Regions from separate parts of the Acidaminococcus fermentans DSM 20731 genome, predicted to be linked through region 2. Evidence: predicted binding sites of a transcription regulator. Region 2 holds the regulator's gene; each other region holds the start of a gene.
What was found. Region 2 encodes HrcA, which represses chaperone genes, less so after heat shock. Its sites were predicted from a motif close to TGTTAGCACTCNNNTNANNNGAGTGCTAACA; they were not measured.
Positions count from the first base shown of each region.

Region 1: the regulator HrcA is predicted to act here: its motif matches at 4,932-4,962, upstream of groES (co-chaperone GroES).
Region 3: the regulator HrcA is predicted to act here: its motif matches at 2,929-2,959, upstream of ACFER_RS10490 (Hsp20/alpha crystallin family protein).

Region 1 covers NC_013740.1:1,579,888-1,586,902, forward strand. The annotation lists gene lysS (lysine--tRNA ligase) at 1-208, opposite strand, end outside; gene greA (transcription elongation factor GreA) at 240-758, opposite strand; gene ACFER_RS07275 (SLC13 family permease) at 997-2,112, opposite strand; gene tpx (thiol peroxidase) at 2,224-2,733, opposite strand; gene groL (chaperonin GroEL) at 2,888-4,519, opposite strand; gene groES (co-chaperone GroES) at 4,593-4,883, opposite strand; gene ACFER_RS07295 (cysteine-rich small domain-containing protein) at 5,009-5,269, opposite strand; gene rsmA (16S rRNA (adenine(1518)-N(6)/adenine(1519)-N(6))-dimethyltransferase RsmA) at 5,266-6,120, opposite strand; gene rnmV (ribonuclease M5) at 6,124-6,669, opposite strand; gene ACFER_RS07310 (3D domain-containing protein) at 6,686-7,015, opposite strand, start outside.
Region 2 covers NC_013740.1:810,473-817,487, forward strand. The annotation lists gene ACFER_RS03670 (anion permease) at 1-905, shown strand, start outside; gene ACFER_RS03675 (nicotinate phosphoribosyltransferase) at 981-2,441, shown strand; gene hemW (radical SAM family heme chaperone HemW) at 2,462-3,595, shown strand; gene hrcA (heat-inducible transcriptional repressor HrcA) at 3,705-4,745, shown strand; gene grpE (nucleotide exchange factor GrpE) at 4,756-5,373, shown strand; gene dnaK (molecular chaperone DnaK) at 5,426-7,015, shown strand, end outside.
Region 3 covers NC_013740.1:2,277,211-2,284,225, forward strand. The annotation lists gene ACFER_RS10475 (energy-coupling factor ABC transporter ATP-binding protein) at 1-625, opposite strand, end outside; gene ACFER_RS10480 (tryptophan transporter) at 618-1,187, opposite strand; gene ACFER_RS10485 (TetR/AcrR family transcriptional regulator) at 1,325-2,047, opposite strand; gene ACFER_RS10490 (Hsp20/alpha crystallin family protein) at 2,324-2,767, opposite strand; gene ACFER_RS10495 (C39 family peptidase) at 2,980-3,795, opposite strand; gene ACFER_RS10500 (hypothetical protein) at 3,929-4,273, shown strand; gene fumC (class II fumarate hydratase) at 4,467-5,843, opposite strand; gene ACFER_RS10510 (TRAP transporter permease) at 5,945-7,015, opposite strand, start outside.

The DNA.
Region 1 (7,015 bases), 770 kb from region 2:
CCACGGTGCCTGCGGCTTCCATGGCTTCCACCTGGTCGTGGACCTCTTTGGTGTGGTGGGTCCACTGGTAGGCATGGCCGAAAGGCCGGATGCCCTTTTCTTCCAATTTATGCATTTTGTCCAGACGGACCTGCATCTGCTCGCTGACGTCTTCGTCCGCCAGGGCTTCCTTCTCTACGTCCGGTTGGTTCTTCTTTTCGTCGGACATGAAATTCCTCCTGCTCTCTCTGTATTCGAAATTATTTGGCGGCCTTGTCGGCGGCTTTCTTCTTGCTGCCGGGACGGCTTACCGCCACGATCTTGTAATCCAGTTCGCCGATGGGGGTGGTGACCTTCACCACAGCGCCCACTTTCTGGCCCAGGATGGCTTTGCCCACCGGGGATTCGTTGGAGATCCGGGGCGGTTCGGCCATGGGGTCGGCTTCGGTGGTCCCCACTACGGTATATTCTTCCTGGTCATGGGTTTCCATGTCTTCGATCTTCACTTTGCAGCCCAGGGATACCACGTTTTTGGTAATGTCCGTATCCTTGATGATCTGGGCGTTCCGAATCATGTTTTCCAGGGTCAGGATCCGACCTTCCACAAAGGCCTGTTCGTTTTTGGCATCGTCATATTCGGAGTTTTCGCTGATGTCCCCGTAGGAAATGGCGACTTTCAGCCGTTCGGCAACCTGCTGCCGTTTCTCGGACCGGAGGTAATCCAGTTCGTCTTCTAATTTTTTGAGACCCTCTTCGGTCAAAATTGTTTGTTCAGCCATGTTTCACGACTCCTTTATAGGCTTTTTGGCTACTACCATATCTTGTAAATTATAGAGTTTTTCCCGGGGGTTGTCAATGGGAAAGGGCCGCTGCAGGGGCAGCCGGCCTGTCAACGGTCAGCGGTCGACGGCCGATGGAAGCCAAACACGGCTGGCGTTTGGCCCGGAACAGAAACGCAGCCCGGATTCCTTCCTCCACCCATTGACCTCCCTCCGGTGACCGGTGACAAGGTTTCCCTCACCCCGCCATCCCGGCCAGGACCGCCAGGAAGGCCAGGTTGGCCAGGGTGAAGATTTTCAGATAGTAGCCCTGGAGCCAGGGGTAACGGCGGACGTAGAAGCCGTAGGAGATCAGACTGGCCATGGAGGCGATCAGGGTGCCCAGGCCCCCGATGTCCGTGCCCAGCACCAGGGCTTTCCCGTTGTCCGTGAACCCGGACAGCAGCACCGCCGCCGGCACATTGCTGATTACCTGGCTGGCCAGGAGGGCGGTGAGGAATTCCCGCCCCTCCAGGAACCCGATCAGCAGCTGCCGGAAGGCCGGCACCTGGCCCAGGTTCCCGATCAGCACGAAGAAGGCCACAAAGGTGGCCAGCAGGGGAAGATCCACCCACCGGAACCACCGGGGCCGGTACAGCAGGATGGTCAAAGTCACCACCCCCAGGGTGAGCCTCCAGTCCATGATCCGGGCCACGGTGAGAAGGCACAGGAGGAACAGGCCCCCCAGGACCCGTTCCTCTCTCACCGGCCGCCGGTTCCCCTTCTGTCCGGCTTCTCCCCTCCCCCCTTTCTCCAGGGGGCGGCGGGGGATCCAAAAGACCACCCCCAGCGCCAGCAGGACCAGGGAGGCCAGGGTGTAGGGCAGCAGCAGGGTGAGGAATTCTCCCAGGTCCATCTGATACCGGAAGTACAGGTACAGGTTCTGGGGATTCCCCACCGGGGTCACCATGCTCCCCAGGTTGGCGGCCAGGGTCTGGAGCACGATGACCCGGGCCGCCTGTTTTTCCGTCCCCTGCCCTTCCAGGGACAGCAGGGCAAAGGGGACGAAGGTGAGCAGGGCCACGTCGTTGGTGACCCACATGCTCCCGAAGAAGCAGGCGAACACCAGCACCGCCCCCAGCTGCCGGGTATCCTGGAGACGGCCCAGGAGATGGTCCAGGAGACGGTCGAAGAAACCCGTTTCCCGCAGGCCCCCGATCACCGCCATCAGGCAGAACAGGATGGCCAGCACCGGCACATTGAGGACCTCCAGCAGGGCCCCGGAAGGAGGCACCACCCAAAAAGACAGCAAAGCCCCAGCCGAGGCCAGGAAAAGGACGGGGTTGGAGCGGAGGAAATGGAACAGGGATGGCATGGGAAACTCCTTTTTTCACAAAAAAGAACCCGCCCCCAAAAAAGGCGGGTTCTTTCCTTTGGCAGTTGACAGCTGACCGGATGCTGCCCCGGCAGCATCCCCTTTATATCCTTACAGCAGCCCTTTCACCGCGGCCAGCACGCCGTCGAAGTTGATGGCGTGGGTCACTTCGGGGACGTATTCCACGTAGGTCACCTTGTCGTTTTTGTCCACAACCACCACGCCCCGGGCTTCCAGCCGCAGGCCGTCCATCAGGAAGCCATAGTTCTTCCCGAAATCAGCGTCCCGGTGATCGGACAAAGTCACCACATTTTCCACCCCGGCGGCACCGCACCACCGGGCCTGGGCAAAGGGCAGGTCCATGGAAACGGTGAGCACCACCACATCAGGGGACAGGCCGGTCACATCCTGGTTGAACCAGCGGGTCTGGGCATCGCACACCCCGGTATCCAGGGAGGGCACCACGGAGATCACCTTGATCTTCCCTGCGTAATCCTTCAGGGTCTTTTCTCCCAGTTTGTTGTCCAGCAGTTTGAAATCCGGAGCCTGCTGGCCCACTTTCACTTCCGGCCCCACCAGGGCCACAGGGTTGCCGGCAAAATTCACAGTCCGTTTTTCCATAGTATATTCCTCCTCTGTTCGTACAGATCAAATCTTGTTGATGGATATAGTATAGCATTTTAAGAATGATTCGTAAATAGGATTTCTGTGCAAAAAAGGGGTTGCTGCACATTCCGTACAGCAACCCCTTTTTTTACCGCCTGACGGCTTCTTCTTACATCATGCCCGGCATGCCGCCGCCCATGGCAGGAGCGGGAGCAGCGCCTTTTTCAGCCGGTTTGTCGGCTACTACGGCTTCCGTGGTCAGGATCATGGAAGCGATGGAAGCGGCGTTCTGGAGAGCAGAACGGGTCACTTTGCAGGGATCCACGATACCGGCTTTGATCATGTCCACATATTCTTCGGTGGCAGCGTTGAAGCCGGTGCCCTTGGCAGCCTTCTTCACGGCTTCCACGATGACGGCCCCTTCCAGACCGGCGTTGCTGGCGATCTGCCGTACCGGTGCTTCAATGGCCCGTCTTACGATATCGATACCGGTCTTTTCGTCCCCTTCAGCCTTGGCTTCCAGTTCATCCAGTACCGGCTGTACCTGCAGCAGGGCAGTGCCGCCGCCGGCCACAATGCCTTCCGCCACAGCAGCACGGGTGGCGTTCAGGGCATCTTCGATACGCAGTTTCTTGTCTTTCAGTTCGGTTTCGGTGGCAGCCCCAACCTTGATTACGGCTACGCCGCCGGACAGTTTGGCCAGGCGTTCCTGGAGTTTTTCCTTGTCGAACTGGGAAGTGGTTTCAGGGATCTGGGCCTTGATGGAAGCCACCCGGTCAGCCACGGCCTGTTTGTCGCCGCCGCCGTCCACGATGGTGGTCATGTCCTTGGTCACCCGTACCTGACCGGCAGTACCCAGGTCAGCCAGGGTAGCGCTGTCCAGTTTCCGGCCCACTTCTTCACTGATCACGGTGGCACCGGTCAGGGTGGCGATATCCTGCAGCATGGCCTTCCGGCGGTCACCGAAGCCAGGAGCCTTCACAGCTACAGCCTTGAAGGTGCCACGCAGACGGTTCACAACCAGGGTGGCCAGGGCTTCGCCTTCCACGTCTTCAGCGATGATCAGCAGTTCACGGCCCTGTTGCACCACTTTTTCCAGTACGGGCATAATGTCGTTGATCAGAGTGATCTTCCGATCCGTAATGAATACGTACGGATTGCTCATAACGGCTTCCATCTTGTCCGGATCCGTTACCATGTAGGGGGAGATGTACCCACGGTCGAACTGCATGCCTTTCACGGTTTCCAGGGAAGTTTCCATGGTCTTGGATTCTTCCACGGTGATGACCCCGTCGTTGCCCACTTTTTCCATGGCATCGGCGATCAGGCCGCCGATTTCTTCGTCACCGGCGGAAATGGAGGCAACCTGTGCCTTTTCTTCCTTGGTGCTTACGGTCTTTGCGCTCTTCTTCAGTTCGTCCACCAGGGCATCGGTGGCTTTCTTGATCCCTTTCTTCAGGACCATGGGGTTGGCACCGGCCACCACGTTCTTCATCCCTTCATGGACGATGGACTGGGCCAGGACCGTAGCGGTGGTGGTCCCATCGCCGGCGATGTCGTTGGTCTTGGTGGCTACTTCACGGACCAGGGCGGCGCCCATGTTTTCGAACGGATCTTCCAGTTCGATGTCCTTGGCAATGGTCACCCCATCATTGGTGATGGTGGGAGAACCGAATTTCTTTTCCAGTACAACGTTCCGGCCTTTGGGCCCCAGGGTTACCTTTACGGCATCAGCCAGGGCATTGACACCGCGTTCCAGGCCGCGGCGGGCATCTTCATCAAATTTAATCAGTTTAGCCATTCTAATCGACTCCTTAATTCCAGATAATGTACGGTTTGGTATCTTCTACCAGAAACGGGACGGAGGAAAGCGTTCAGTCTTCCACAACCGCCAGGATATCGCTGTCTCTCAGGATGATGTAATCTTTCCCGTCCAGGGTTACATCACTGCCGGAGTATTTGGCGAATACCACCACATCCCCTGCCTTCACTTCGGAAGGAACCCGGGTGCCGTTTTCCATGAGACGGCCGGTGCCTACGGCAACCACTTTGCCGGTCTGGGGTTTGTCCTTGTGGGCAGTATCCGGCAGATAAATGCCGCTGCTGGTTTTTTCTTCTTGTACAATGGGTTCAACTACAACATGATCATCCAAAGGTTTTAACATCTTACGTATCCCCTTTCATTCTATGAGCAATGGGTTGTTTGTGATTTTTATTAGCACTCATTTCGCTGGAGTGCTAACTACAGTATCTATAATAGCATGTTTCCAAAAAAAATCAAGCCCTTTGACTATTTTTTGTCAAAAGGCCTGAAAACTTTTTTCTGCAAGGTCCGGATCACCTGGTCATACCGGTCCGGATCGTGGGGCAGCAGGCAGCCGCTGCAGTCCTTGGCGCCCCCGGAGAGACGGGTGAACTCCCCGCCGCAGTCCGGCACCAGGTACAGGGGACAGAAGCAGAACAGGCAGTTGAACCGTTCCGGATCCGCTCCCTGGTGGCAGGGAAAGAATTCGCACTGCCGGTGGGCAAAGAACTTGTACCGGCTGCTCATGGTTCCGCCTGGTTCCGGTAGGCCCGGGCCAGGTTTCCGAATTCCTCCATGGTCAGGGATTCTCCCCGGCGCTTCCCGTCGATGCCGGCTTCCGCCAGCAGCTGCTGCACCTGGTCACCGGAAAGCCCCAGGTTCTTCAGGCAGTTGCTGAGCATCTTCCGCCGCTGGGAAAAGGCCGCCTTCACTACCCGGAAAAACACTTTGGCGGGCACGTCCACCGCCGGATGTTCCCGTTTCTCGCAGACCACCACCATGGAATCCACCCTGGGGGCGGGCATGAAGTCCCGGGCGGGCACCGGGATGGCCAGTCTGGGCCGGGAATAATACTGGAGGGCCAGGGACAGGGGGCCGTAGTCCTTCCCTCCCGGAGAAGCGATCATCCGCTCCGCCACTTCCTTCTGGACCATCACCACCAGTCTTTGGAGGGGAAGATCCTCTTCCAGCAGGGCGAAGATGATGGGGGTGGTGATGTAATAGGGCAGGTTGGCGGCCACCGTAAAGGGCCGGTGCTTCGTCACTGCTCCCAGGTCCACCTTCAGCACGTCCCCGGGGACGATCTCCACATTGTCATACCCTTCCAGGGTTTTGGCCAGCACCGGCAGCAGGGTCCGGTCGATCTCCACGCTTTTCACCTGAGCCCCGGTTTCCGCCAGGGCCTGGGTCAGGGTGCCGATCCCCGGTCCGATTTCCAGCACCAGGTCCCCGGGGCCCACCTGGGCTTCCCGGGCGATGCCCCGGACCACCTGCTCATTGATCAGGAAATTCTGGCCGAATTTCTTCTTGGCCCGGAGGCCGAATGTATCGAGGATGTACCGGGTCACGTCCCGGCTGGCGATCACTGGATGCAGCATACCTTATTTCCCTTCCCCTTCGATTTCTGCCAGGGCGGCCTGGAATTCCTCCCGGGTCACCCCGTAATTGTTCAGCCGGTTCACCATCTGTTTGGCATTGCCGTAGCCAATGCCCAGGATGGCCCCCAGTCTGTCCCGCCGGGCCACTGCCTCCGGCGACCCGGACAGCCCGGAAACAAACAAGTCCCGAGAGGAAAATTCCTTTCGGGGCTTCATTTCCTGGAAACGGACCCTGGACAGGGCTTTGCGGATGGCTTCGGGCCGGGCCTGTTCGATGCCCACGTCATGGTGGGCCAGGGCCTCCGCCTTGGGCACAAAAGCCTGTCCGGCCTGGGGAAAGCGCTCCGTCAAAAACTTGCGGATCCTCTCCCCCGCGCCGTCGGGATCAGTCATGATGATGATCCCCCGTTTCCTGTAGGCTGCTTCGATCCGGGCCAGCGTATAGGGAGCCAGGGTGAACCCGCCGGTCTCGATGGTTTCGGCATCCACTGCCTTCTTCACCGCCACGGTATCCATCTTGCCTTCTACTACCAGCACTTCTTTCAGCACGATTTTCTCCTGTCTGTCATTCCAAGAAATATACGGTCACGTCCCGCCGGCCCCAGGAAATGGCATCGCCATAATCTTCCATGAACAGGTCGATGGTGTTCCCGTTGATGGCGCCGCCGCAGTCCGCCGCCACAGCAAAGCCGTAGCCGGGGATGTACATGCGGGTGCCGTAGGGGATCACGTCCGGATCCACGGCCACTACCCCATGATAGGGGACCACGCCGGTGGAGGTGAGTCCTGTGCCGCTGCCTTCCGCCAGGGTGTAGGCCGAAGCCTCCACCGTCCGGGCGGAGCGGTAACGGACGAAACCACGGGAGGTTTCGATCATATTCAGGTTGTTCCCCGT
Region 2 (7,015 bases):
AACTGGGGAATTTCCTGGTGCCCGTGGTGTTCCAGTGCGATGTGGTGATTTCCGCCGTGTTCCTTACCTCCATGGCCGCCAATCCCATGGCTGTCAGCTTCGCCAGCGACCTGTTGGGGGTGAACATGACCTGGGGCGGCTGGCTGGCGGCTTCCTGCGTGCCGGCCCTGCTGTCCCTGGTGCTGTATCCTCTGGTAATCTACAAGATCAACCCGCCGGAACTGAAGGAGACTCCGGAAGCCCCGGCCCTGGCCCGGAAAAAACTGGATGCCATGGGGCCCCTGAAACAGGAAGAAAAAGCCATGGCCGCCATTTTCCTGCTGCTCATCGTCCTGTGGGCCGGGGGCCGGTATCTGGGGCTCACCGAAACCCTTACGGCCCTGCTGGGCCTGTGTCTGCTGCTCCTTTCCAACGTGCTTACCTGGGATGATGTGAAAAGTGAAAAAGCCGCCTGGGATACCCTGATCTGGTTCGCCATCCTGGTGATGGAAGCCGGGTTCCTGAATACCAAAGGGATGATTCCCTGGTTCAGCCGGGAAATGGGGCTCCTGGTATCCGGATCCAACGGCCTGGTGGCCATGGCCATCCTGGGGACCGTGTATTTCTACTCCCATTATCTCTTTGCCAGCAGTACCGCCCATGTGAGCGCCATGTATGCCGCCTTTCTCAGTGTCATGGCCAGTGCCGGGGCTCCGCCCACCATGGCCGCCTATGTGCTGGCCTGGTTCAGCAGCCTGTTCGGATGCCTGACCCATTACGGCTCCGGTCCCGCACCCATTTTCTTCGGTGCCGGGTATGTGTCCCAGAACCGCTGGTGGGAAATCGGCTTCGTCCTGTCCCTGCTGTCCCTGCTGATCTGGGGCGGCGTGGGCTGCCTGTGGGGGAAGGTCCTGGGAATGTGGTAAAAATTTAATTTTCCGAAAACGGGGAAACTGTGGTACAATGGGTAACAAATACTGTACCTGGAAAGGCGGAGACCCATGAAACAATTTGATGCACGCAATCTGTCCATGATGTTTGACCTCTATGAAATGACCATGGCCAACGGGTATTTTGAAGACAAGAAACGGGACAGGGACGACTATGTGTCCTTTGATGTATTTTATCGGAACAATCCGGACGGAGGGGGCTTCGCCATCTTCGCCGGTCTGGAACAGGTGCTGGACTACCTGGAAAACATGCATTTTTCCACTGAAGACATTTCCTATCTCCGGAGCCTCCACGTGTTCAGCGAACCCTTCCTCCAGTGGCTGGAAACCTATCAGTTCCGGGGGAATGTGTATGCCATGCCCGAAGGCAGCGTCATCTACCCCGATGAACCCCTGCTGACGGTATACGCCCCTCTGGTGGATGCACAGCTGGTGGAAACCGCCATCCTGTGCGAAATCAACCACCAGTCCCTGATCGCCACCAAGGCCCAGCGGATCGTGAAGGCTGCCCAGGGCCGGGGAGTATCCGATTTCGGTGCCCGCCGGGCCCACAACATGGATGCGGCCGTCTACGGTGCCCGGGCTGCTTATATCGGAGGTGCCGACAGCACCGCTACCGTCCTGGCCGGCCAGATGTTCAACATCCCGGTCAGCGGAACCATGGCCCACAGCTGGGTCATGTACTATGATGACGAATATACCGCCTTCAAGCGGTTTGCGGAAATCTATCCGGACAACGCCATCCTCCTGGTGGATACCTACGATGTACTGGATTCCGGGGTGCCCAATGCCATCCGGGTGGCCAAGGAAGTGCTGGAACCCATGGGCAAACGGCTGAAGGGTATCCGGATCGATTCCGGGGACCTGGCTTATCTTTCCAAGAAAGCCCGGAAGATGCTGGACGATGCCGGTCTTACCGATGCCATCATCGTCATGAGCAACTCCCTGGACGAATACACCATCAGCTCCATCCTGGAACAGGGGGGCTGTGTGGATTCCTTCGGGGTAGGGGAACGGCTGATCACCGCCAAGAGTGATCCGGTCTTCGGGGCTGTGTACAAACTGGTGGCCGTCCACAAAGACAAAGCCATCATTCCCAAAATCAAGATTTCCGAGACTTTCGAAAAGATCACCAACCCGGGACGGAAACGGGCCTGGAGAGTGTATGACAAAACCGGCCATGCCATCGCGGACCTCCTGACCCTCCAGGACGAAGATCCCCGGGAAAGCGCCGAGTTTCCCTTTGTGGATACCCAGCGGCCCTGGAAGAAGATGACTTTCAGGGACTGCACCTTCCGGGAACTCCAGGAATTGGTATTGGAAAAAGGGAAACGGATCCATCCGTCCCCGTCCCTGGAAGAAATCCGCCGGTACGTGCGGAAACAGCTGAATCACGAAATCTGGCCCGAAGAACAGCGTTTCAGCAATCCCCACATGCATTTCCTGGACATGAGTCCCCGGTACTATGCCATGAAGATGGCCCTGCTGGAAGATGTGAAGAAGGGGAAATAAGACGGTCAAAGGAGAACACCATGTCCCATCCCTGGGAATCCTATCAGGCCCTTTATGTCCACATCCCTTTCTGTGTCCATAAATGCGCCTACTGCGATTTTGCTTCTTATCAGATTTACAACGACCATATCATGACCGACTATGCCCGGCGCCTGGTGGAGGAAATCTCCGCCTGGACGCCGGCTTTGCCGGTTTCGCCCACGGCCACGGTGTATTTCGGCGGAGGCACCCCCAGCGTGCTGCCTCTGGAGGATCTGGCGGCCATCGTCACCGCCCTGAAGGAACGGGGCTTCTGGCAGCACCCGGCGGAAGCCACCCTGGAAGCCAATCCGGGGACGGTGGACCGGGAAAGACTCCGGTTTTACCGGCAGCTGGGCTTCGACCGGCTGAGCCTGGGCATCCAGTCCTTCCAGCCGGAAGAACTGGCCGCCATGGGCCGGATCCATACGGCGGAACAGGCGGAAGAAGCCATTGCCCTGGCCCGGGAGGCAGGCTTCCGGCGGATCAGCGGAGACCTGATCTACGGCTATCCCGGCCAGACGGTGGAAACCGTCCGGGATTCCCTGGAACGGCTGCTGGATACCGGGGTGGACCATGTGTCCGTCTACGGCCTTACGGTGGAAGAGGGGACCCTGCTGGCGAAACAGGTACGGGAAGGCAAAGCCCTGCTTCCTTCGGAAGATGCTTCCGGGACCATGTACGATTTTCTCATGGAGGCCCTGCCCCAGGCCGGGTACCACCGGTACGAAATTTCCAACTTCGCCCGTCCCGGCCAGGAATCCCGGCACAACCAGGTGTACTGGCACTACGATCCCTATATGGCCTTCGGGGCAGCCGCCTGCCGGTTCGACGGGAAAATCCGGGAGACCAATCCCCGGAATCTCCAGGCCTATCTCCAGGAAGCCCCGCCGGAACGGGAAATCCTCACCTGCGAAGACCGCCGGGCGGAGCTGGTCTTTATGAACCTGCGCACCGTCAAGGGCCTGTCTCTGGAAGAATTCACCCAACGGACGGGAGAAGATTTCTTCCATATATATGAAGAAGGTTTCACCCACTGTCGGAAACAGGGCTGGATCACCCGGGAAGGGGACCGGATCCGGCTGACGGAACAGGGGATGCGGTACGGAAATCTGGCCTTTGAGGAATTTTTGTAAAAAGGCAAATATTTTTTTAAGAACTATTGACAATTTGACTAAAGAGGTGTATCTTTACACTTAGATGTTAGCACTCCAATAATTAGAGTGCTAACAATCCAGAAGAGAGATGATTACAGTGCTGAGTGACCGCAAGAAAAAAATTCTTCAACTGATCATTGAAGACTATATTGAAACGGCGGAGCCTGTAGGATCTCGCAGCATCGCCAGGAAATACAATCTGGGGATCAGCCCGGCAACCATCCGGAACGAAATGTCCGACCTGGAGCTGCTGGGTTATCTGGAGCAGCCCCACACTTCGGCGGGCCGTGTCCCGTCGGCGGCTGCCTATCGGTACTATGTGGATTCCATTGCCAAGCCCGATGCCCTGGCGCCCAATGATGTGGCGCTGATCAACAGCTGGTTCCGGGAACGGGTCCACAGCATCGACGATATCTTCCAGTCCACCGCCAAGATCCTGTCACGGATGAGCAAGAACGTGTCCGTGGTGCTGGCCAACAAGGACAGCGAAAGCGTCTTTTCCTATCTCCGCTTCCTGCCCCTGAACGAGCACCAGGCCATCCTGTGCATCGTGGCCAATGACGGGCGGATGGACAACAGTGTGATCCAGATCCCGGCCGGCATGAGCCGCCTGGAAATGGACACCCTGGCCCAGAGAGTCACCAACAAACTCCATGGGATGAAGCTGAATGATATCACAGACCAGATCCTGAAAGACGTCCGGGATGCCCTGGCCGGGGACAAAGCCCTGTATGCTTCTCTGATCCAGGTGGTCAGACAGATGCGGAGCGGCCAGTCAGAGAACAAGATGTACCTGGGCGGCACCAAACAGCTGCTCAGCCAGCCGGAATTCAAGGATCCGGAACGGATCCGGGAGCTGCTGAGCGTGCTGGAGGAAGAGCAGATGCTGAAAGACATGCTGATGGCCGACAAGGACTCGGGCCTGAAGGTGACCATCGGCAGCGAGAACAAATTTTCCGGCATCCAGGATTGCAGCATGATCCAGGCCACCTACCGTCTCAACGGACAGGTGGTAGGGACCCTGGCGGTCCTGGGACCGACCCGTATGGAATACCGGAAGGTGATTTCCGTCATGGATTACCTTCACAACTACCTGCGGGTGGTCATGAATAAAATGGATGAAAAGTAGGGGAGGACCAATGACAGAGGACCAGCAGAAGAACGCAGAAACCGCCCAGGCGGAAGCGGCAGAAGCGGCCAAAGCCCAGGCAGCGGCAGAAGAAACCGCAGAAAAGGCCCAGGCAGCGGAAGCTGACCAGGCTGAGGCAAAAGACGAAAAAGCAGCGGCTCCTGATCCCAAAGACGAGAAAATCGCCCGGCAGGAACAGCAGATCGCTGACCTGCAGAACAGACTCCTGCGGCTGCAGGCGGATTTCGACAACTTCCGGAAACGGAACAACGAAGAACGGGAACGGCTGGGCCGGTATGTAACCGGTCAGGTAGCCCGGGAATTTTTGAAGGTGCTGGACAATTTCGAACGGGCGGAAGCCAGTATGGAATCCAGCAAAGACGGAGCGGCCATCCAAAAAGGCATGGAAATGATCCACAAGCAGTTTGAAAAGGCACTCCAGACCCTGCACATCGAAGAGATCCCGGCGGAAGGCAAGCCTTTCGACCCCCAGATCCATGAAGCCGTAATGCAGGGCAGCAACCCGGATCTGCCGGATGAAAGCATCGACCTGGTCCTGGAAAAGGGCTACAAGATCGGTGATGACGTCATCCGTCATTCCAAGGTGCGGGTTGTCCGCAATGACTGAAAACAACGTGTTGAACGATTGACAATTCCAGATTTGACAGGAGGAATTCATTATGTCTAAGATTATTGGTATTGACTTGGGGACCACCAACTCCGTAGTCGCTGTGATGGAAGGCGGCGAACCTACGGTTATCACCACCCAGGAAGGCGGCCGGCTGACTCCTTCCGTGGTTGGCTTTACGAAAAACGGGGAAAGACTGGTAGGCCAGCTGGCCAAACGCCAGGCTGTATCCAACCCGGAACGGACCATCAGCTCCATCAAACGGCACATGGGCACCAAATACACTGTGACCATCGATGGCAAGGACTACACGCCGGAACAGATTTCCGCCATGATCCTGGAAAAGATGAAGGGCGATGCGGAACGGTATCTGGGTGAAAAAGTCACCGAAGCCGTCATCACCGTACCGGCTTACTTCAACGACAGCCAGCGTCAGGCCACCAAGGATGCAGGCCGGATCGCCGGACTGGATGTAAAACGGATCATCAACGAACCCACGGCTGCAGCCCTGGCTTACGGCATTGACAAATCCGACGACCATACCATCCTGGTTTATGACCTGGGTGGCGGCACCTTCGATGTGTCCATCCTGGAACTGGGCGACGGCGTGTTCGAAGTAAAATCCACCAACGGGGATACCCATCTGGGCGGCGATGACTTCGACAAACGGATCATGGACTGGATGTGCGATGAATTCAAGAAACAGAACGGCATCGACCTGACCGGCGACAAGATGGCCATGCAGCGGATCCGTGAAGCGGCTGAAAAAGCCAAGATCGAACTGTCCAACATGCTGACCACCAACATCAACCTGCCCTTCATTTCTGCAGGCCCCAACGGCCCTGTGCATATGGACCTGGATCTGACCCGTGCCAAATTCGATGAAATGACCAGCGACCTGGTTGACCGGACCATCGTCTGCGTGAACAAGGCCCTGAGCGATGCCAACATGACCTCCAAAGACATCAACAAGGTCCTGCTGGTGGGCGGTTCTTCCCGTATCCCTGCGGTACAGGAAGCCATCAAACGGACCATGGGCCAGGAACCGGCTCACGGGGTGAACCCGGATGAATGTGTGGCCATGGGTGCCGCCATCCAGGCCGGCGTGCTGGCTGGGGATGTAAAAGACGTCCTGCTGCTGGATGTAACGCCTCTGTCCCTGGGGATCGAAACCATGGGCGGTGTGATGACCAAGATCATTGACCGGAACACCACCATCCCCACCTCCAAGAAACAGGTATTCTCCACGGCTACCGACAACCAGCCCTCTGTGGATATCCACGTACTCCAGGGCGAACGGGAAATGGCTGCGGACAACAAGACCCTGGGCCGTTTTGAACTGTCCGGCATTCCGGCAGCTCCCCGGGGGGTGCCTCAGATCGAAGTGGCTTTCGATATCGATGCCAACGGTATCGTAAACGTAAGCGCCAAGGATCTGGGTACCGGCAAGGAACAGAAGATCACCATCACCTCTTCCGGCAGCCTGAGCAAGGAAGAAGTGGACAAGATGGTGAAGGAAGCCCAGGCCAACGAAGCCGCTGACAAGAAACGGAAGGAAGCCGTGGAAGCCAAGAACCAGGCCGATACCCTGATTTACCAGGCTGAAAAGACCGTGAAAGACATGAACGGCAAGGGCCATGAC
Region 3 (7,015 bases), 860 kb from region 2:
GCAGGTAGTTCAGGTCGTGTTCCACCACCACCACGGTCATCTGGTGCTGCTGATAGATTTTGTGCACCAGGGCATACAGGGACCGGGCTCCGTCCGGATCCAGAGCGGACACCGGTTCGTCCAGGATCAGCACTTCCGGCCGGCAGGCCAGCACCGATGCAAGCAGCAGCCGCTGCCGCTGTCCTCCGGACAGTTCATCCAGCTGGTAGTTTTCCCGGCCGGGGAGCCCCACGTCTTCCAGGGCCTGGCTCACCCGGGCATCCACTTCGTCCGGAGAAAACCCATGGTTCAAAAGACCGAAGGCGATTTCTTCCCCGGCGGTCAGGGAAACCATCTGACTTTCGTAATCGTCCATCATAATCCCCACCCGCATGGCAATTTCCGAGATCTTCCGGCCCTTCAGGTCTTCTCCCAGCACTTCCACGGAGCCATGGTACCGCCCCCCGTAATAATGAGGGACGATGCCCGTCATGGCCTTGCACAGGGTGGTCTTGCCGGCGCCGCTGGGCCCGGCGATGGCGGTGAAGCTGCCCTTCTGGATCTCCAGGTTGATGTCTTTCAGCACCAGATCACTGTTCAGATAGGCAAAATAGAAATCCGAAATCCGGATGGCTGTTTCACTCATGGCGTTTTCCCTCCGTGGCAAAGAAAATCTTCCGGACCGGACCGTAAAGTACCTGGGTCACAACTCCGTTCAGCACCCCTACGGTGAGCACCACCGGCAGCATGGCACGGGTCCATACCGCAAGGGGCAGGCCCAGCACCAGTTTCAGGATGTAGGTGAATACGCTGCCGCTGACCGTGGTGGCCAGAAAACCTACAATAAAAGGCTTCACTTTCAGCTGCTCCAGATGGGCCAGGGCGAAGGCCTTCACCAGGATGCAGGCGGTCATTGCCCCGCACAGCTCACTGGCAATGTTCCCCAGGGGGAAGGCGGATTTGGAGGAAGGGATCAGCGTCAGACCGGCCACAAAGCCGATGCCCAGCGCCCGGGTCAGCCCCGGCCTGGTCAACGAGATGGTGATGGAATACATGGCAATGGTCCAGTTGGGGGTGACCCCGCCCACGTTGGGGCTGATGGTATGGAGGATGACTCCAATGGCCAACAGCAGGGCCGTCATGGCCACCCAGCGGTGGGTATCCCTGGCGGCTTCCACCGTAATCAGTTCCGGAATCGATTTTTCCATGCTGCGATGCTCCTTTGCTGCAATAACATTATAATGTATAGTTTATGGGGCCGCCGGGGGGATGTCAAGAAAAAAAGGTGCTGTGAAAAAATGAAGAATCATTTTCCCACAGCACCTTTTTGGTCACTGGTCAACGGTCAGCATTTTTCCGATTTCCGCCCTTCGGGCCGGAAAATCTGACAGCAGACTTCCAGCAGTTTCTTCTTCTGGGTTTCCAGTTCCACCAAAAGCATCTCGATCCGGTCCGCCGGCACCTGGAACACCTCCAGGGCCTGGGCCAGAATCAGCCGTTTCAGCTGCTCCCGGGGAAACAGGTATTTGAAATCGTGAGCCATGATGTACCCGCCCAGGGAAGCCCGGACCACCAGCACCCGTTCATAACATTCCTGGGCGGTAAACTGCCGGGCAAAAGTCAGATGGGCATAAGAAGCATGCCGGTCCACCAGCAGCTCGAACAGCCGGGAGGTAGTGTACAGAGTCCGGCAGAGGCTGCAGAGCATGGCGCTTTTGTCCACGGCTTCCAGGGCTATGGCCAGGGGCACAATGTACTGGTACAGGGCCAGCATTTCCCTGGGATTTTCCTTCAGCAGGATTTCCGAAGGGGCCAGTTCTTTTTCCATCACTTCCTGGGCCCGGACCAGCAGCATCTCCGAGATGGCGGCCAGCAGTTCGTCCTTGGTTTTATACCAACGGCGGAGTTCACCTTCCCCCACACCGGATTCCGCACTGATCCGGCGGAGCGTCGTCCGCTGATAGCCGATTTCCTGCAGCATCCGGACTGCCGTTTTCAGCACTTTTTCCCGACTCGCCTGCTCCTGTAGAGGAATATCTGCCAATGGTTCTTTTCTGTTTCTGCCCATACTATCTGAAACTCCATTCTTTCTGCAATTTCTTGTTGGTCCCAGTGTAGCACGGGCTATCCTCCTTCAGCAATCCCATGGCGAAAAGTTCATGATTTTCATTTTTTTGCCACATTGCTTTGGAGAAATCCCTGTAACATCCTTCGTTTTTTCCAGACTAACAGGTCAGTATCCGACTGCTCAGTCGGTTTGAACGCCAAGAAAAAGGACCGCCGCCAAAGCAGCAGTCCTTTTTCACCTGGGAGCTCCGGCTTCCCTCGGAGTCTCCCTCCCTCGTTATCCTTCGATAGCGATGTATTTCTTGTTGTCCACCTTCTGGGGTTCCTTCTTGGGAATGCTCAGTTCCAGGATCCCGTTCTCGTACTTGGCTTTCACATCAGCCTCGGTGACCCCTTCGCCCACATAGAAGCTCCGGGCGCACTGGCCAAAGGTCCGTTCGCGGCGGATATACTGGCCTTTCTTGTCTTTTTCATCCTTGTCCACACCCTTGCTGGCGCTGATGGTCAGATACCCGTTTTCCAGCTGTGCATGGATTTCATCTTTCTTGAAGCCCGGCAGATCGATATCCAGTTCATAGTGGTCGCCCACATCCCGCACATCGGTCTTCATCATATTTCTGGCGTGTTTCCCGTACAGAGGGTTCCGTGCGGTGAACACATCATCAAAGTCATTCATGAGATCATCGAACACATTGTCATTGAAAACGCTAGGCAGTAACATAAGCCATTCCTCCATTCAATCTTGGCCTTGAAGGTCAGCTTTTGGAACTACCGAAAGGCTGGATTCCTGTGGCTCCCTGAGGAGCCCCTCCCACGTTCCAGGTTCTCTTGGGAACCCTTCTCTGTGTCTTTCCTTCGTTCTGCTATTATACTAGCACACTTTGTTAGCACTGTCAAGCGTTGAGTGCTAAAAAGTCAAACTTTATTTGACTTTTACATCTTCACCTTTGCCGGAGAGGCGATCAGGAACAGGTTGTGGTTCCCTCCCTCTTTTTCCGGGAACTGACCGTACATGTCAAAGGTGGAGAAGAACCGGGCCGCCGGGTAGATGCCGTAGCCGTCCTGGTTGTGGTCCGTGGTGTCATAGGGATCTGCCACGATCAGCACATCGTCCTGGGTATCGGCGGTGCCCATATCGTCATAGCCGATGATCACCTGCCAGTGGCCGCCCCAGTCGATCCATCCCGCCAGGATGGGTTTACCGGCCTTCAGGGTGGCCTTGATGTCTTCCGGCCCAAAGGTCTTTCCGGCTTTGGCATAATCTTCGGTGGTCACCAGGTCGAAGCCCCCCACCTTCTGGAAGATGTCCTTCATCTGTTCCAGGGTGGTGCCCGGGTAGCCATCCGGGAAGCCGGGCACATCCACATCCTTCAGGGGATGGCGCAGATCCGCCAGCTTCTGTTCCGTCCAGTCCTTCTGCCGGTCATACCACCGGAGGACCATCAGAGCTGCGGCAGGCCCGCAGGACCATTCACTGGACTGCTGAATGGTCTTGAAGGCCGGCAGCAGCGTCAAAGACCCTTTGGAATGCATATGATAGAAATCAGGGTGGGCATAATAGATGGATTTTTTGTGATCCAGCTTCCGTTCGATGGAAGCAGCCCCCTGGTCCTGGGTAATCTTGGCCGGTTCCTGGAATTTCATGTCGTCGCTGAAGTTCCGTCCGGGCGCTGCCCACACCGGCAGGGAAAAGCCTGCTGCCAGGATGCCGGTCAGCAGGGCGGAAAACAGGCGGGTCGTCATTTTCATTGTATCACCTCATTGCAGTTTGGTTGTTGCACCGTTCCATTATACGAAATTCTGCAAAAAAAGCCTATGCTCTTTCCTGGAAATGGTGTATAATAGCATTGTAATACTTTTCATTACAGAAAGGATGATTCCCATGGCAAATCATGAAGAACTGGTTGCAGAAGTAAAGAATCTGGCGGCAGCCCCCAGCGTATACAGCGGGCTGAAGGATCTGGCGGAACAATGGCTGGCAGCGGACGGTACCGCAGCCCAGGCCAACCTGACGGCTCTGCTCCGGGCAGCCCTGAAGGAAGATGTGTGCACCATCGATGAGGTGCTGCCCTTCTTCGCTTCCGATGAAGCCAAAAAGGCTTTCGGAGAAGAAGCGGCCGCCCAGATGCTGGCCCAGGGCCAGAAGGTCAAGGCTGAAGGGGGCAAATACTGCTTCTGCCCGGCCTGCACCGCCGGCGCCAAGATTTTGGAGATGCTGGGAGAATAAGAAAAAGGGGGTGTGAAAAAATGCTTTTTCACACCCCGTCACTAGTCACTAGTCTCTAGTCACTAGCCGATGGAAGCCAGCTGACGCAAGCGAAATAAAGGCGCTGTGGATGATTTTTTCACAGCGCCTTTTGGCTCGCGACTCGTGGCCCGCGACCCGCAACCGGGGTGTGGATTTTTCCACACCCCCTTTTTTATACCATCTTCTCCGGATGGAACACTTTGTCGAATTCTTTTTCTTCCATGAAGCCCAGTTTCAGCACGGCTTCCTTCAGGGAAACATTGTCCTTGAAGGCCAGCTTGGCCACCTGGGCGCATTTGTCATAGCCGATGTAAGGGCTCAGGGCCGTCACCAGCATCAGGGAATTGTGCAGGTTGTGGGCCATTTTTTCCTTGTTTGCCTTAATGCCCACCACGCAGTTCTTCCGGAAGGATTCCATCACATCCCCCAGCAGCCGCACGGACTGGAGGAAATTGTAGATGGTCACCGGCAGGAACACGTTCAGCTGGAAATTCCCCTGGGAAGCGGCAAAACCGATGGCCGCATCGTTCCCCATGACCTGGACCGCCACCATGGTCACTGCTTCACACTGGGTGGGATTCACCTTCCCGGGCATAATGGAAGAACCCGGTTCATTGGCGGGGATGGTGATTTCTCCCAGGCCGTCCCGGGGACCGGAAGCCAGCCACCGCACATCATTGGCCATTTTCATCAGGTTGGCTGCCAGGGCTTTCAGGGCCCCATGGGCAAAGACCATGTCATCCAGGCTGGTGAGGGCATGGAACTTGTTGGGAGCCGTCACAAAGGGGAACCCGGTGTTCTTGGCAATGAAGCCGGCCACCTTTTTGTCAAAGCCCTTGGGTGCGTTGAGACCGGTGCCTACGGCCGTGCCCCCCAGGGCCAGTTCCAGCAGGCCCTTTTCCGCCGCTTTGATTTCCTGCCGGTTCCGTTCCAGCATGGTCCGCCAGCCGGAGATTTCCTGGGAGAAAGCCACAGGCACCGCATCCTGCAGGTGGGTACGGCCGGTGGTCACAATGCCCTTGTTGGCTTTTTCCAGCTTTTTGAAGGCCGCCACCAGTTCGTCCAGGGAGGGCAGCAGATGTTTTTCCAGTTCCCAGACGGCGGCAATGTGCATGGCCGTGGGGAAGGTGTCGTTGGAACTCTGGGACATGTTCACATGGTCGTTGGGGTGGAGCAGGGCTTCCCCGGCCATTTCATTGCCCCGGTGGGCGATCACTTCGTTTACGTTCATGTTGCTCTGGGTACCGCTGCCGGTCTGCCATACCGCCAGGGGGAAATTCCCGTCCAGTTTCCCCTTGAGGATTTCATCACAGACCTTCCCGATGGTCTGGCAACGCTTTTTGTCCAGTTTTTCCAGGGCCTCATTGGCCTGGGCCGCGCTTTTCTTCAGATAGGCAAAGGCCCGGATCACTTCCGGGGGCATTTTTTCCGTACCGATCCGGAAATTCTCGATGCTCCGTTCTGACTGGGCCCCCCAGTATTTATCCGCCGGGACTCTGATTTCTCCCATGGAATCCCGTTCCAGACGCCATTCCTCTTTTTTCGCCATGCTATCCCCTCACCTTTCTCATGATACCTGCATTATTCCATAGCCCCAAAGGTTTGTCAAATGAAGAAGGAGCCGTTGCCCATGCAACAGCCCCTTCTGTTTCACGCCGCCTGGAGGGCGGCAGCTTTCCTTTTCTGGAAGAAGATCACGCCGATGAGGATCACAGCCCCCACAATGTCGGTCTGGACCCCCGGGATCATCAGCAGCAGGGCTCCCGCCAGAGAAACCAGACGCATGACCACATTCACCGGTGCATACACATACCCTTCGCAGGCCACTGCCAGGAGGAATACCCCCAGGGCCGCCGTGGCCGCCGTAAACAACCCTTCTGCCAGGGTTGTATTGATCAGCATCAGCTGGGGCGACAGCACGAAGATGTAGGGAATGATGAACCCGGCCACCGCCAGCTTCACCGAAGTCCACCCGGTCTTCATGGGATCCCCGCCGGACACACCGGCTGCCGCAAAGGCCGCCAGCGCCACGGGAGGCGTCAGGTTGGCGAACATGGCAAAGTAGAAGCTGAACATATGGGCCGCCGCATTGGGGATCCCCAGCTTGAACAGGGCCGGAGCCGCAATGGAGGAGGTGATGATGTAGGAGGGAATGGACGGCAGGCCCATGCCCAGGATCATGCAGGTGATCATGGTGAACACCAGGGTGAACATGATGCTGGTGTTCCCCAGGCTGATGATGGTGTTGGCCATGGTGAGCCCGAACCCGGTCTTGGAGGAAACCCCCACCACGATGCCCACGCAGGCACAGGCAATGGCCACGCTGACCGTTTGCTTGGCCCCTTCCGCCAGGGCATCCACAATGGCTTTGGGTTTCATCCGGGTGGTTTTCTTCAGGGCTGCCACCAGGATGGTCACCCCGATGGTGAGCACCGCCGCATACACCACGGTGGAACCGGACATGAACAGCATGTACAGCAGGAACACGATGGGGATGATCAGATGGCCCTGGGCCTTCAGCACATCACGGGTCCGGGGCAGCTGTTCCCTGGGAACCCCCACCAGCCCGTCCTTGGAAGCCCGGAGCTGGACCTGGATCATGATCCCCATGTAGTACAGCAGGGCCGGGATGGCCGCCCACACAATGATCTCCGAATATTTAACCCCCAGGATTTCCGCCATGATGAAGGCGGCCGCCCCCATAATGGGCGGAAGCAGCTG